Linked DNA regions of Cellvibrio sp. PSBB006. The protein of the gene in region 1 binds, or shares a complex with, the protein of each later gene. Links are inferred from orthologs where the notes say so. Each region holds a gene or a part of one and is shown on either strand. Other genes may lie near its edges. The genes, in order: katE and hfq.

Evidence for each region.
Region 2: the proteins of katE (region 1) and hfq are in contact, whole or in part, in a crystal structure (PDB 3VU3), measured with the Escherichia coli proteins. The link is inferred for Cellvibrio sp. PSBB006 from one-to-one orthologs.

The regions. Positions count from the first base shown.
Region 1 is NZ_CP021382.1:3,028,319-3,037,547, forward strand. Bases 2,717-5,609 are described here. They hold katE (catalase HPII), read right to left. Parts: upstream 5,283-5,609; coding sequence 3,150-5,282; downstream 2,717-3,149. Other genes in these bases: CBR65_RS12620 (IS110 family transposase), read left to right, coding at 2,717-2,766; CBR65_RS12625 (hypothetical protein), read left to right, coding at 2,886-3,110; CBR65_RS12635 (general stress protein), read right to left, coding at 5,412-5,588. Outside these bases: ligD (DNA ligase D), read right to left, coding at 1-113; CBR65_RS12610 (Ku protein), read right to left, coding at 212-1,141; CBR65_RS12615 (hypothetical protein), read right to left, coding at 1,187-1,429; more of CBR65_RS12620, read left to right, coding at 1,786-2,716; CBR65_RS12640 (termination factor Rho), read left to right, coding at 5,742-6,224; CBR65_RS12645 (DUF4142 domain-containing protein), read left to right, coding at 6,449-7,054; CBR65_RS12650 (DUF4142 domain-containing protein), read left to right, coding at 7,076-7,735; CBR65_RS12655 (hypothetical protein), read left to right, coding at 7,751-8,134; CBR65_RS12660 (TonB-dependent receptor), read left to right, coding at 8,256-9,229.
Region 2 is NZ_CP021382.1:4,015,863-4,021,647, reverse strand. What follows is about bases 2,903-5,785. They hold hfq (RNA chaperone Hfq), read right to left. Parts: upstream 4,536-5,785; coding sequence 4,269-4,535; downstream 2,903-4,268. Other genes in these bases: mutL (DNA mismatch repair endonuclease MutL), read right to left, coding at 5,645-5,785; miaA (tRNA (adenosine(37)-N6)-dimethylallyltransferase MiaA), read right to left, coding at 4,647-5,642; hflX (ribosome rescue GTPase HflX), read right to left, coding at 2,947-4,251. In the rest of the region: CBR65_RS16710 (ATP phosphoribosyltransferase regulatory subunit), read right to left, coding at 1-493; CBR65_RS16705 (DUF2065 domain-containing protein), read right to left, coding at 510-695; protease modulator HflC, read right to left, coding at 819-1,694; FtsH protease activity modulator HflK, read right to left, coding at 1,694-2,827. UniProt on the Escherichia coli protein: RNA chaperone that binds small regulatory RNA (sRNAs) and mRNAs to facilitate mRNA translational regulation in response to envelope stress, environmental stress and changes in metabolite concentrations.

The DNA.
Region 1 (9,229 bases):
TTTTGACGCGACGGTTTTTTTTCTCGCGCGGCATGATCTTCGCGCGGCTCAGAAGTCATATCGAAATTGCGTTTGCGATTGTACTCGCTGTCGTTCTTGGTGGATTTCGCCATTGTGTGCTGTCCTTTTGTTGAAAACGGTTTTTACAGGACGTGGTTCACTTTTAGTGTCGGATTACGCTGTGCTAATCCGACCTACGCTTTGCCACAGGTCAGTGGCTGGCGGTTTTTTTGCGTGTGGTGGTCGAGGTTTTTTTGGTGGTTTTTGCCGGTGTTTTTCGCGTTTTGGTAGCAGTGGATTTTTTGGCTCGGCTGGTGGTTTTTTTCTTGCCTGTTTCGCTGCGCGCATGCGGCTTGCCACCCAGGCTGCGTTTGAGCAATTCGGTCAAATCCACAATATCTGCCGAACGCCGCTCTTCCTGATCATCGGCACGTTCCACGGATTCAATCTTGCCCGCCCGGGCTTTTTGTTCGACCAGCTGCATAATTTTATCGGTGAAGGTGTCCTGGTATTCTTCAGGATTCCACTTGGCCGACATGTCATCCACCAGCCGACGCGCCATATCCAATTCTTTTTTATTTAAATCCACATCCGAAATCGCATCGCCGATATCCAGATCTTCGACATCTCGCACATCATCGGGCCAGCGCAATAACACCATTACCAGTGCCGAGGCCAAAGGCATGACCGCCGCCAGGTGTTGACGGGTGCGTATCACCACATGAGCCAATGCCACCTTGCGTGTTTTACACAAGGTTTCGCGCAGCAAGGCATACACTTTTTCACCGCGTTTGAGGGGATTCAAATAGTAAGGCGTATCGATATTGGTCAGCGGAATGTCTGCGCTGTCGACAAAAGAAAAAATATCAATCGTCTGAGTGGCTTTCGGGTGGGCTGCGCGAATTTCTTCATCACTCAGCACGACATATTTGCCCTTTTCATATTGCACGCCTTTCACAATATGTTCCTTGGTCACCTCTTTACCCGTCACCTTGTTAATCCGTTTATAGCCAACCGGGTCCATGCTGCGCTCGTCAAGCCAATCAAAATCCACCCCTTCCGATGACGTGGCAGAAACCACACCCACCGGAATATGCACAAGGCCAAAACTGATGGCACCTTTCCAGATGGATCGCGGCATAGTGTCTGCTCCTGTTACACGTGAGTGGATAAAAACCGGAACCCGTTAAAGCGATACACCGTCGCTGTAAATCACTTTTCCTGCGCGGGTGATATTACTGATCTGTTCTAACATGGCGTCGGTTACCGCTTCCGCTTCGTCTTCGCAAACACAATCCGGCGCGATAACCCAAAGCACATTAACTGGCGAGCCTTGACGCTTGGATTGGTATTCAATCAAACCGACAAAACCGTCATCGGATTTCATGATGTCCGTCCAGGCTATGTAATGCGAAAAATCTTTAAACATGACTTTTTCCTTCACGGGGTTTGCATAAGAACTTGACCAGCGAAAGGAGTTTCGTTTGTGGCAAACAAATGACGGATTTTTGGTAAAACGATTCAGCTTGGTGCGACGGCTCACATAGTATGTGCGCATGAAAATTAAATTGTCGGATTAGGCTGCGCTAATCCGACCTTGTATCTCTCTGAAGAAGTTGATTAGCTACCAACTTCAACACCCGAGCCGGGTGAATGCGTATTCGACCTGAGGGAAACACCCTGTGCTGTAGATAGCATCCCCGGCTTGTTCTTCGATGAAAAATTGAATGGTATCCGAGCGCCTGATGTATCAGTGACGCTGCATAGACAAGGGTAATTTCAGAGATGACGAGTATCGTTGGTATTGATGTCAGTAAAGCTAAGATGGATGTGTTGTGGCTCAAAGACCGTGAGAGCGGCAAGGTTAAATCGAAAGTCTTCCCCAATGATCGGGCTGGCCATATGGCCCTGGTCGCCTGGCTTGATAAACATATTGCCCAACCACGGGAAGATATCCAGGTGGTGATGGAAGCCACCGGGGTTTATCACGAAGCGCTGGCCTATTGGCTATTTGAGCAAGGGTTGAAGGTGAGTGTGGTGAATCCGGCCTATGTGCGCGACTTTGCCCGGAGCCTGGGCAGTGTTCACAAGACGGACAAGAAAGACAGTGTCGTTCTGGCGTTATACGGTGTGCGAGCTTGTCCGGGTTTATGGCAGCCGGAACCGCAAAGTATTCGGGAATTAAAGGCCCTGCTGGCCCGGTTAGAGGCGCTGGAGACGGATTTGCAGCGGGAATTAAATCGTCAGGAAAAGGCGCAGATCAGCCAGGCCTCAACGATTGTTCTGGAATCATTGGGCAAGATGATTGTGGAATTACAACGGGAGCGGGATCGGGTGGATCAGGAGATAGACGACCACATTGACCGTCACCCGGATTTGAAAAATGACGTGGCGTTACTAAAAAGTATTCCCGGTGTAGGCCGGGTGGTATCGCGTCTGATGCTGTCGGTCATCCGCAGCCGGGACTTCAAGGCGGCGAGTGAATGCGCGGCGTTTGTCGGGGTTATTCCCGCTCTGCGTGAATCGGGCATCTTGCGTGGGCGCAGCTTTCTGAGCAAGAAAGGCTCGCCGAAGGTGCGGGCGAAATTGTATATGGCGGCCATTGTAGCGGGTCAATATAACCCCACGATCAAAGCGCAACAGGACCGCCTGATCCGCAACGGCAAAACAAGGATGCAGGCGCTGGGGGCGGCGATGCGTAAGTTGGTGCACCTGTGTTTCGGTGTGCTCAAGCATCAAACAGCATACTCACCACAAGCGGCCTGATGGGTTGCTTGTGGTGGTATCGGAGAGATGGTATCTACGGTCGATAATTTGTGGAACATGTTGGTGCGGTGAGAGTCTCGATAACAGGCACTTTTAACTTTTTTATGAGGAATATCGTTATGGGCGACAGCCATCTTTTTTTAGTGAGTTACATCCTGAACAACCAACCAAAGACAGCAGAAATTCCTACGGAAGCTGACCGCGTGTCGGTCGACCAGGCGCGGGTTTATCTGGAAGCACTACATGCGGTCAGTTCTTCGAATGACATCTCGGACATACAGGTCATGGGCATTCACCACCACCGCCCCCACCAAACGCCCGGACATTATCAACAACAAGAATAAAAACATTAACCCTAGACTTCCCTGTCTCCCATTTTCTTTTTACGCTGGAATGGATTTAACCCGCGGTTCCCGCGCCCACACACGATGATGGGCAATAGCCGCCGCAAACGCACCGAAGACATCCTTCGCCGATGCACCTGTCACCAGGCCGTCGTCCGCGTCCAGCACCAGGCGCGCTGTCAATTCGCACGCTGCTCCGCACAAGGCGATGGCTTTCAAATGTTTGTAGGCTTCCAACAAATAATGCACGGCAGTACCACTCGCCACTAAAGCTTTCGCTGCATCCTCCCCGCCGGGAATAAATATGGCATCGAACGCAATGGATGGCATGCCTTCCATGGATGCATCGGGTGTTAAGGTTGCACCTTCATGCGTTTTTATCAGTGCCGCTGATGGTCCGATCAGCTTGGTACTGGCGCCTTCGCGCTTGGCTTCTTTCATGACGTAGTCAACATCGCTGCCATCTACACCCTCGGCGATAAGAATCGCGATCTTGCGCGACATAATATTGCCAGGCAATAAATTCATTTGACTCAATGCCGGTGATACCTCCGGTGCCGTCACCCGCAAAGGCACCGTCGGCCCCTGCGGCGGTTGTACACCGATATTTTCCGCGACCCGCGTCGCCAGCCCCAGATCGATATTGGCAAGAATCTCATTCACTTGTCGCTCGCGAATGTGCATGCGCTCTACTTTGCTCAATTCAAAACTGTAGGCCGCAATAATGTGTTCCTGTTCGTGCAGGCTCATGCTGTTCCAGAAAAGCCGCGCCTGGGAAAAGAAATCGCCAAAGGATTCGCTGCGGTCGCGAACCTTATGGCCGGACATAGTTTCGCGGTAAGAATCAAAACCACCGCCGACCTCAGCTTCCGGCGTTTCTTTCGGCCAACCACCATCGATGGAATTCGGTTCATAACTGGCGCGACCTTTATTGATGGTTTGTCGATGAAATGAATCGCGTTGATTATTGTGGAAGGGGCACACCGGACGATTGATGGGAATTTCATTGAAATTCGGTCCGCCCAAACGCAGGAGCTGTGTGTCTGTGTAAGAAAATAACCGGCCTTGCATCAAGGGATCATTACTGAAGTCAATTCCCGGTACGATGTTACCGACATGGAATGCAGCCTGCTCGGTTTCGGCAAAATAATTATCCGGGTTGCGATTGAGCACCATGCGCCCGACGGGGCGTACCGGCACCAGTTCTTCAGGAATAAGCTTGGTGGGGTCCAGCAGATCAAAATCAAATTTACATTCGTCCTCTTCCGGCACGACCTGAATGCCCAATTCCCACTGCGGATAATCGCCTTTTTCAATATCGTCCCACAGCATACGTCGGTGGAAATCCGGGTCTTTCCCCGCAAGTTTTTGCGCTTCATCCCATACCAGCGAGTACACACCGGATATTGGTTTCCAATGGAATTTGACAAACACACTCTTACCCGCTGCATTAATCAATCGGAAGGTGTGCACACCAAATCCCTGCATCGCGCGGAAACTCACAGGAATGGCGCGATCAGACATGGTCCACAACACCATGTGCGCCGACTCCGGCGTTAATGACACAAAATCCCAAAAGGTATCGTGCGCCGACTGGCCGGTGGGAATTTCATTGTGGGGTTCGGGTTTCACCGCATGGACAAAGTCGGGAAATTTAATGGCGTCCTGAATAAAAAACACCGGCATGTTATTGCCCACCAGATCGAAGTTACCTTCTTCGGTATAAAACTTGGTGGCAAAGCCGCGTACATCGCGCACCGTGTCGGCAGAACCACGCGGGCCTTGCACGGTAGAAAATCGCACAAACACCGGGGTTTTCAATGACGGATCATTCAGGAAGTGCGCTTTGGTCACATCTTTTAATGGCTCATAAACTTCAAAATAACCGTGAGCGGCGGCGCCACGCGCATGCACAACCCGCTCGGGAATACGCTCATGGTCAAAATGCGTGATCTTTTCACGCATTAAAAAATCTTCCAGCAGCGAAGGACCACGCTCGCCGGCTTTCAAGGTGTTTTGATTGTTAGCGATCTTCACGCCCGTGCTGTTCGTCAGGGATTCGCCGGTAGCATCTTCACGATAGTTTTCCAACTGCTCCAATTTTTTATTGGTATTTTCACGATCCGTAGTATCGGTACCGGCTACTTCACTGCGCTTGTTTGTATCTGCCATCTTCCTCTCCCCCTGTTGATTGTTTGGTTGCTAATCGTTGCTGGATGCGGTGTTGTTATTATTCTCATAACTTATTTTTCAGATGACGACGGAAGCCCCTGCCTCCGTCGCATCAATCCTGAAATGTCATCAGGATTTACGGCCGCCGCCGTGACTGTTTGCACCACCTTTGCGTCCGGCTTCTGCGGCGCGCTCAGGATCATTCTTAAAATTACCGCCGCTAACCTGGCCACCTTTTCTACCCGCCTCTGCGGCACGCTCGGGATCACGGGCAAAGTTACCTTTACCACCTCGTTGCTGTGTCATAGTGATTTCCTCATAGTTGGTTAATACATTAATGACTTGAGAGCATAAGCTCCTCATCATGGAGGATGATCCGCTTGATAGGTTCGTTTTGTTTTTATAGTTTTTAACGATTAAAAAGAAAATTTAGAGCTGTTCGTTTGGCATCACACATTGATGTCGCCGGATGTTTCCTTTGGCGAATTGATTGATGGTTCCTGTCAAACAAATGCTCCCCTGAAGGTCAAAAATGACCTTAACCTTATCTACCGGCAGCGTTTAAACAGGAGACAGATCATGGCCAGAGGTAGCAAAGAAAAATATACCGAGCAACAAAAACGTAAAGCAGAGCATATTGAAGAAGGCTACAAGGAAAAGGGAGTCAATAGCGAAAAAGCCGAAGCCATTGCATGGGCTACGGTCAATAAACAGTCCGGCGGCGGTGAACGCGGCGGCTCAGGAAAAGAAACGTCCGCCACTGAAAAACAGCAGGCACGAAAAACCTCGGCAAAACGCGCGGCAGCCTCTCGTAGGGGTGTGCCCCGCTCCCAATCGCTCGACATGGAAACCAAGGAAAGCTTACTCAAAAAAGCCCGCGCAAAAAATATCCACGGCCGATCTACGATGAACAAAGAACAACTTATTGAAGCGCTGCGTTAAGTGCCCCTTGAGGATTCCTGTACCAGCAAGGTGTAGGACTGCCAACACGTTAATGACATGCATCTTCGTGCGCGCACGCACGAAGAAATTTTCCCCTATCTTTTAGACTTGGGTAACTGAGTTACATTGCTGGAAAACCAAGCGGCGAGCGCGAAACTTTTGCCCCCCGTTTTTTTCTAGATGTCTGGATGTAATGATGCTCACTTTTATGAAGGGTCCAGCCTATGAACGGAATGAATCTCCTGCGCAACAGCGTAGTGGCATTGGCATTTAGCGTGGCAGCGTCATTTGCGGTTGCAGATGAAGACACCGCTTTTTTTATTGATGAAGCCTTGATGAAAGGGTGGGTGGAAGTTGCCAACGCCAAATTGGCACTGGAAGAATCCAGTTCACAGGAAGTCAAGGCCTTTGCAAATCACATGATCAATGAACATGAAGATATCAATGCGGAGCTGATGGCTCTCGCCCGGGAGAAAAATGTCCAACTCACCCGTAGCGACGAGTTACAGGAACGCGTAAAGCCCTTGATGCTTAAAATCCGCGTCGGAGAATATTTTGATATCGCTTACGCAAACAATCAGGTCATTGCGCATCAGCAGACGTTACGAATGTTACAGCGTGCGGTTGATTCATCAGACGCTGATATTGTCACATTCGCCAGAAGAAATCTCCCGGTTATAGAACAGCACCTGCGCATGGCTGAGCAACTGGTAGCGGCTACCGCAGAAACCAAAACCGATATTTATCAGGATCGCGAAGGAAAAACTTACGACAATCATCAGCATCTGAAAGATCTGGATGAAGACACCAACCAGACTGACAATCCGTAATCACGTTTTTTGGGATAAGACATGAAAACAATCACGTTACTATTCAGTTATTTTTCGATCCTGTTGGTATCGCTGTGCTGCGTCATGGCCGTTGCTGATGAACAGTTTACCGCTGCTACCTTTGTCGACCAGGCTTCCGCTAAAGGCATCGCCGAAATTGAAGCGGGTCATTTGGCGTTACGTGAATCTTCGCAGCCTGACGTGAAGCGTTTTGCCCGCACAATGATCAGCGAACACGGCTCCATCAACCGTAACCTGATCCGCCTCGCGCAGCGCAAAGATATTCCCATTGCCGATGAAGCAGAGCTGCTCAACAAAGCCAAACTCACTATGCTGAAAGTGCGCGACGGCGAATCATTTGATATTGCCTATGCAAGAAATCAGATCACCACCCACGAGGAAGTAATCAGCCTGTTTCAAAAAGCGGTGTTTCTCGACGATGCCGATATCAGTAAGTTTGCCGAAAAAAATCTGCCCGTGTTGCAGGAACATCGGCGGATGGCTGAAACATTGTTAGCCACGATAAAACCGGCGGGCGTGGAATTACCACCGCGCAAAACCTTTGATGCCCCTGCCGATGAACCGGTGGAACCCGAGCAACCGGTGTTGCAACCGGCCCCGCGCGAGATGAATCCCGGCGATAACACGCAGCCACAACCACCTGCTGACACAATTCAATAATCTGGAGGATTAACTATGAAGAAAACGTTGCCGTTTACTCGTCTGTTTGCAGCGACTCGTATGTTTGCTATAGGTACCCTTGCCTGTCTGACATTGGCCGCTTGCTCGCCCGACAATGATCCCCAGCCCACTACAAACAATTCACCGACGATAAATCCTGAATCACAAACCCCTAACACGCCGAATACGCAGACTCCCGGGCACACTCCTAGCGGTGTGGAAGATAATATGGAGCAGTATGAAGAGAACAATATGAACGCGAGCCTTGGCTACGGATCGAGTTCATCGTCGTCCAGCATGGACAATAGTATGAGCAGCTCCAGCGCGACTATACCGGGTGAAAATCTGGATACTGACCGCGGTGTCGGGACCGTACCCCCAACCACCTACTCTGACTAAAACGCATCATCCCGCACCGCGCGGCAGGGAGGCCGCTGGTGCGACAATTTGCCACATTGGACCTCCCCCGCTTTTCCTCTACATTCGTCCCTTTCATATAAATCAACAAAATGGGGACGTTATGGGTCTGCGTAACACCAGCCTTGCCAGACAGATCCCACACTTTACTCTGGCAGTATTCGGTCAACTTGCAATTGTCACGTCATCCGCTGTCGCACACGAGGCGACGCAGATTAAAAATGTCGAAGAAGTTCGCGTGTGGGGCGAGCAGAAAGACAGTCGCCAAGCGGGTTATACCAACCCCACCAGCCTGCTGACCCAGGAAGATATGGTCAGCATCAACGTCGCCACGACGGAAGACCTGGTGAAGTACGAGCCCAGTATCGTCATCCGCAAACGCTACATCGGCGATTCCAACGGCACCTTAGGCCTGCGCGGCTCGAACATGTTTGCCACCTCCCGCTCCATGGTGTTTGCCGACGGCGTGCCGCTGCATTATTTACTGCAATCGCGCTGGAGCGGTGCGCCGCGCTGGACCATGGTCAGCGCCAGCGAAATTGCCCAGGTTGAAATTTTGTACGGCCCGTTTTCAGCGGAGTACAGCGGTAATTCCATGGGTGGTGTGGTGCTGATTGAAACCGCGATTCCGCAAGAGCGCGAAGTCCATGTGGATCTGGATTATTTTTCCCAGGATTTCGATGCCTATGGCTTTGATGACACGCTGAATGGTCACAAGGCATTTATTTCTTACGGCGATAAATTCGGCGATCTGAGTTTTTATGTGTCCTACAATCGGTTGGAAAATGACAGCCAGCCGCAGTCGTTTTATTTTGACAACGGTGAGCCCGAGGGTAATCTCGTGCCCGTCAACGGAGCCGTCGCTGGCCAGGATGTATTTGGCGAACCTGCATTGTATTTTGGTGATACAGGCGTAGAGCAAGCCACAACCGACAACTTCAAATTAAAATTGGGTTACGACTTCGGTAATTGGTCAACGTTATTGAATGTTGCTTACGAAGATCGCAACACCCTGCGCGATTCTGCAAATTCTTATCTGGTGGACGCCGACGGCGTAACTCGCTGGTCCGGCGATTT
Region 2 (5,785 bases), 980 kb from region 1 along the record:
GCCCGAGATCGATATGCAATGCTGGCAGGCCAGACAGGATTAGTGACTCAAGTAACAGCGAAACCACTTCGATGTCCGCCGACATTCCCGCTTCGCCATAGAACTCAACCCCCGCCTGGATGGGTGTGCGGGTAGCCAAGGGGTTTTTGGGCTTGGTGTGCACCACATGGCCTGCATAGCAGAGGCGATTGGCGCCGGCACGATTGAAACTGTGAGCATCCATCCGGGCGGTTTGCGGAGTAATATCGGCGCGAATACCCAAGGTACGACCCGTCAATTGATCCGTTACCTTGAACGTCAGTAAATCGACATCGCGGCCCAAACCGATAAGCAGGGAGTCGGTGTATTCCAGCAACGGCGGAATCACCATGTCATAACCCCAGTTACTGTATAGGTCCAGCAACCGGCGGCGTAAATGATCTATTGATTTGGCTTCGGCAGGCAGAATTTCTTCCACACCATCGGGCAACAGCCAGCGGTCGGCGTAGGTCATAGCGACTCTAATGTCATTATTTCAATACATACAGTAAACCGACACCGATCATCATGCTGACCAAGCCCACAATACGCAGGTGGCGGTCAGAGACCATGGCTATGCTTGCGACCAAGCGACGCCAACGGGTCGGATATAGAAAGGGAAGTATGCCCTCGATCACCAGCATCAGGCAGAAAGCTCTGCCGATTTCTTCCCACATAATCAAGATTCTCCATCGCAGGGCGATGTGCAGTCATCTTCGACCAGCGCATAAAAAACCGAGCCAGTGGCTCGGTTGCGGGATTTTACACCCTTTGCCGGGGAATGTTGAGCTGAAATCCAGCTATTTTTTCCCGGAAGGGTCTTTCAGGAAGCGGAAGAAATCACTGCCGGGATCAACCACCAACAGATCATCCTTGCCGTCAAAAGTGGCCGAGTAGGCATTGAGACTACGCACGAACGCATAGAATTCGGCATCCTTGCTGTAAGCTTCGGCATAGATCGCCGCCGCATTCGCATCGCCGTCACCACGTAAACGCTCAGCATCGCGGTAGGCATTAGCCTCCAGAACTGCGCGTTGGCGATCGGCGTCCGCACGAATAACTTCAGCCTGCTCTTTACCTTTTGAGCGATACTCACGCGCTTCTTTTTCCCGGTCAGCCGCCATACGCGCAAACACCGAGTCACTGACGTCAGGCGGCAAGTCAATACGCTTAACGCGAATATCAACTACCTCTAACCCCAATAGCCCTTCACTTACGGCATTAAGGTTGAACGTCAATTCGCTCATCAACTCATCGCGCTTGCCCGACACCACCTCATGCAGGGTGCGACGGCCGAACTGGTTACGCAAACCATCCGCCACCCGCTGAGCCAAGCGCTCGGCAGCAACAGTTTCATCACCACCGGTAGCCTTGTAATAAGTTTCCACATTTTTAACACGCCATTTGATATAGGAATCCACAATCAAACGCTTGTTTTCAACCGTGAAGAAACTTTCGGGGCGCATATCCGCAGTGAGCAACCGGCCATCGAATTTACGCACTTTGTCCGCAAAAGGAATCTTGAAATGCAGACCCGGCGGCACATCAGCATTAACCAATCGCCCGAAACGCAGCACAACGGCGCGCTCGTACTCGGTAACAATATAAAAACTGCTGGAGCCGACAATCAGAGCCACAACAACAACCAGCAGCGCAAGAAAACCTCTGTTACTCATTAGCGGATCTCCCTGCGAATGTTATTGGATGACGGCATGGATTCCTGACGAGGAAGCTCGCGGAACGTATTCGGCGTATTGGCGGCTGGCGCTGAGGAGCCCTGCTGCACCATTCTGTCGAGAGGCAAATAAAGCATATTGTTGCCGCCTTCAACATCAACCATGACCTTCGATGTATTCCCCATGACACGCTCAAGCGTTTCAATATAGAGACGCTCACGCGTTACGGCTGGCGCGCGCTTATACTCTGCCAAAAGACGCTCGAAACGATCCGATTCACCTTCTGCACGCGCAACCACTTCCGCTCGATAAGCTTCGGCTTCTTCAATCATCCGTTGCGCGCGACCGCGCGCTTCCGGAATAACAGAGTTGGCATAAGCCTGGGCTTCATTTTTCAGCCGCTCTTCATCTTCTTTTGCCTTGATGACATCGTCAAAAGCGGCGCGAACTTCTTCCGGTGGACGACCTTCCTGAATGTTCACGTCACGCACAAGGATGCCGGTGCCGTAATTATCCAGATAGGTTTGCAGACGCATCTTTACTTCTGCAGCAATTTTTTGGCGGCCCTCAGAGAGCACCTGATTCAGCTCTGTCGAACCAATGACATGGCGAATCGCACTGTCCGTGGCGTGCCGCAAGCTGATTTCCGGGTCTTTAACATTCAGCACATACGCTTTTACATCGGCCACGTTGTACTGCACCGTCAACGGCAGTTCCACAATACTTTCATCCTGCGTCAACATTAAACCGCGCGCTGGATATTGGCTTTCAGTGGTGACATTGACCTTGAACACTTGAGAGATTATTGGCGCATTCCAGCGCAAACCGGGATCTTTAATTTCCTGGAAAGCACCGAATTGCAGGATAACCGCTTTCTCTTTCGCATCGACCTGATATACACCGGCGATGCCGTAAATAATCAGAGCAACAACGGCCAAGACCACCAGAATACCGCCGAAACCACCGCTGCTACCCCCACTGGAACCTTTGCCACCGGAGCCGCCGCCAAACAAGCCGTTCAGCTTTTCCTGCAGCTTCTTGAATGCCTCATCCAGATCCGGAGGACCATCATTATTTTTTCCCCCACCACCCCATGGGTCCTTATCCTTACCTCCCGGTTCATTCCAGGCCATACACTCTCTCCAGTTTTATTAATCAAAATTCGGTCGATCTTCCAGCTTTATATACGGGTCAGGCCAGCTGATCAGGTGTCGGGATTCTAACAAAGCCTGAGCGCAAACCAACAGGCTATTTACGGGCGATTACCTTCGGCCACCCAGGTCAATTTGTCCAGCGCCAGAGATTCTGCGCTCAATATACGTAATAAGTCACTTTTGGGGATGCGTAAATTCAGCTCTGACGAGCCATCATCACGGTAATTTTCGTCTGCAACAGCTTGCTGCTGATAAAGCATTGCACGCAAACGACCCTGATCTGCCTTGAGCAGCAACCGCCCCAAAATCATTTCCTCGCCCAGCAATTCTGCAATGGCCTGTAGCAACAGATCGCAACCGGCTCCCGTTTGAGCGGACAACCATACGGCTACCGGCGCACCATCATCACCGCGATCAATACGCGGCTCCATCGCCATCAGGTCAATTTTGTTGTAAACACGGAGCTGTGGCAGGTCCGCAGCGCCAATTTCTTCCAATACCAAATCCACCTGTTCAATATTGCGCAAGCGCTCTTCTGCAAAAGCATCAACAACATGAAGTAACAATGTGGAGTTGGCGGCCTCTTCCAGTGTTGCCCGGAAGGCCTCGACCAGCTTGTGGGGCAGATGGCTGATAAAACCCACGGTGTCCGCAAAGATCACAGCGCCGATATCCGCCAGCTCCAGTCGACGCATGGTCGGGTCCAAGGTGGCAAATAGTTGGTCCTGCACGTAGACCTCAGCACCCGTCATCTGATTGAACAAGGTGGATTTGCCCGCGTTGGTGTAGCCCACCAGCGAGACAGTGGGAATAGCAGCCCGCTGCCGGGAGCGCCGCCCCTGCTCGCGTTGGGAACGCACTTTCTCAAGCCGTTGCTCGATCATGGTAATGCGGTTACGCAGCAGGCGACGGTCGGTTTCCAACTGGGTTTCACCCGGGCCACGCAAGCCAATACCGCCTTTCTGGCGCTCAAGGTGCGTCCAGCCCCGTACCAGACGCGTAGACATATGACGCAATTGCGCCAATTCAACCTGCAATTTACCTTCAAAGGTGCGAGCGCGCTGGGCAAAGATATCAAGAATGAGCCCCGTCCGATCCAGCACACGGCACTGCAACTCTTTTTCCAGGTTGCGCTCCTGACTGGGGGTAAGGGTATGGTTAAAAATGACAAGTTTGGCTTCGTGCTCGGTTACCGTCTGCTGCAATTCCTGCAACTTCCCGGTACCGATAAAAAACCTGGCATTGGGAGATCGGCTGTTACCTGTTATCAAAGCAACAGGGTCACCGCCAGCGGAGAGCACAAGCTCTTCAAATTCACGGGGGTCCTCCGGCTCTTGGCCGTGAGACACGTTCAGGTGAACCAGCACCGCCAGTTCACCTGACTCAGGGCGATCAAAAAACAATTAACTACCTCGAGGGGTTATTGCTCGACTTGCTCTTCTTCGCCTTCCAGCTCTCCCGCTGCATTCAGCAGAGGTACACGCACAGCGCGAGAAGGTACAACGGTGGAGATGGCGTGCTTGTAAACCATTTGGCTCACAGTGTTTTTCAACAGCACTACAAACTGATCAAATGACTCAACCTGACCTTGCAACTTGATGCCATTTACCAGGTAAATGGATACAGGTACACGCTCCTTTCTCAGGACGTTCAGGTAAGGGTCTTGTAAACTATGCCCTTTTGACATGTTTATTCTCCAATTATGTAAATAACAAGATTACCCACCTAAGTCTTCCGATACTGCATGGAAGGGGGTGGAACAAAGTATGAAAATCTGACTAGGGTTCTCACGGGGCTATTATATGGCTGCGTCAGTTATAAAATTCAAGGCGTAACCCACAATTTCTTCACGTGAGAGTGAAATACCGTTTTCACGCTCGGTATACAACCAGTATAGATCAGGCCAACCGCGCAACCAGGTAAATTGTCGTTTGGCTAACTGGCGTGTTGCGATGATACCGCGCTCGACCATCTCTTCCCTGGTTAAGTCACCATCCAGATATTCCCACACCTGACGATACCCCACCGCACGTATGGCCGGTAAATCAGGGTGCAAGTCCTCGCGTCGATGCAGACGTGTGACCTCCTCAACCAACCCTTGTTCCAGCATTTTGTGGAACCGTGTCGCAATCCGTTGATGCAGTGGTTGTCGATCACAGGGAGCAATTGCAATTTGAGTGACGCGATAGCGCTCAGCAAAGGGAGTGTGTGCATGGCGCTGTTGCTCTTGACGCAATGCTGACATGGTCTTACCACTGACGCGGTAAACCTCCAATGCGCGACTCAAGCGCTGCGAGTGATTCGGGTGAATCTCTGCTGCCGTTTCCGGATCGACCTGCGCCAGTTGCGCGTGAATAAACGGCCAACCATGCTGTGCCGCCTCGTGTTCAATCGCCGCCCTGACCTGCGGATCTGCCGGCGGCATTTCTGCCAGACCGTCGAGCAACGCCCTGAAATAGAGCATCGTGCCGCCGACCAACAACGGGATTTTTCCTTCAGCAACAATGGCCGCGATTTCACGCTCTGCATCTTCACAAAAATCGGCGGCGGAATAAGGCTCGGCAGGATCACGAATATCGATTAGACGATGCGGCGCCGCAGCCAATTCGGCAGCGCTCGGTTTTGCCGTGCCGATATCCATGCCCCGATACACCAGTGTGGAGTCCACACTGATCAACTCCACCGGTAAATGCTGGCGCAAGGCAATCGCCAGATCAGTTTTACCCGATGCAGTCGGTCCCATCAAAAAAATGACCTGGGGACGCGATATATTTTGCCGCTGGATTTCACTCACGCTTATTGTCCGCGCATAAATAATTTGTCTAACTCATCCAATGACTGCAACAACCAGGTGGGACGACCGTGGTTGCATTGACCACTGCGTTCAGTGGCTTCCATATCGCGCAAGAGCGCGTTCATTTCGGGGATCGTCAGGCG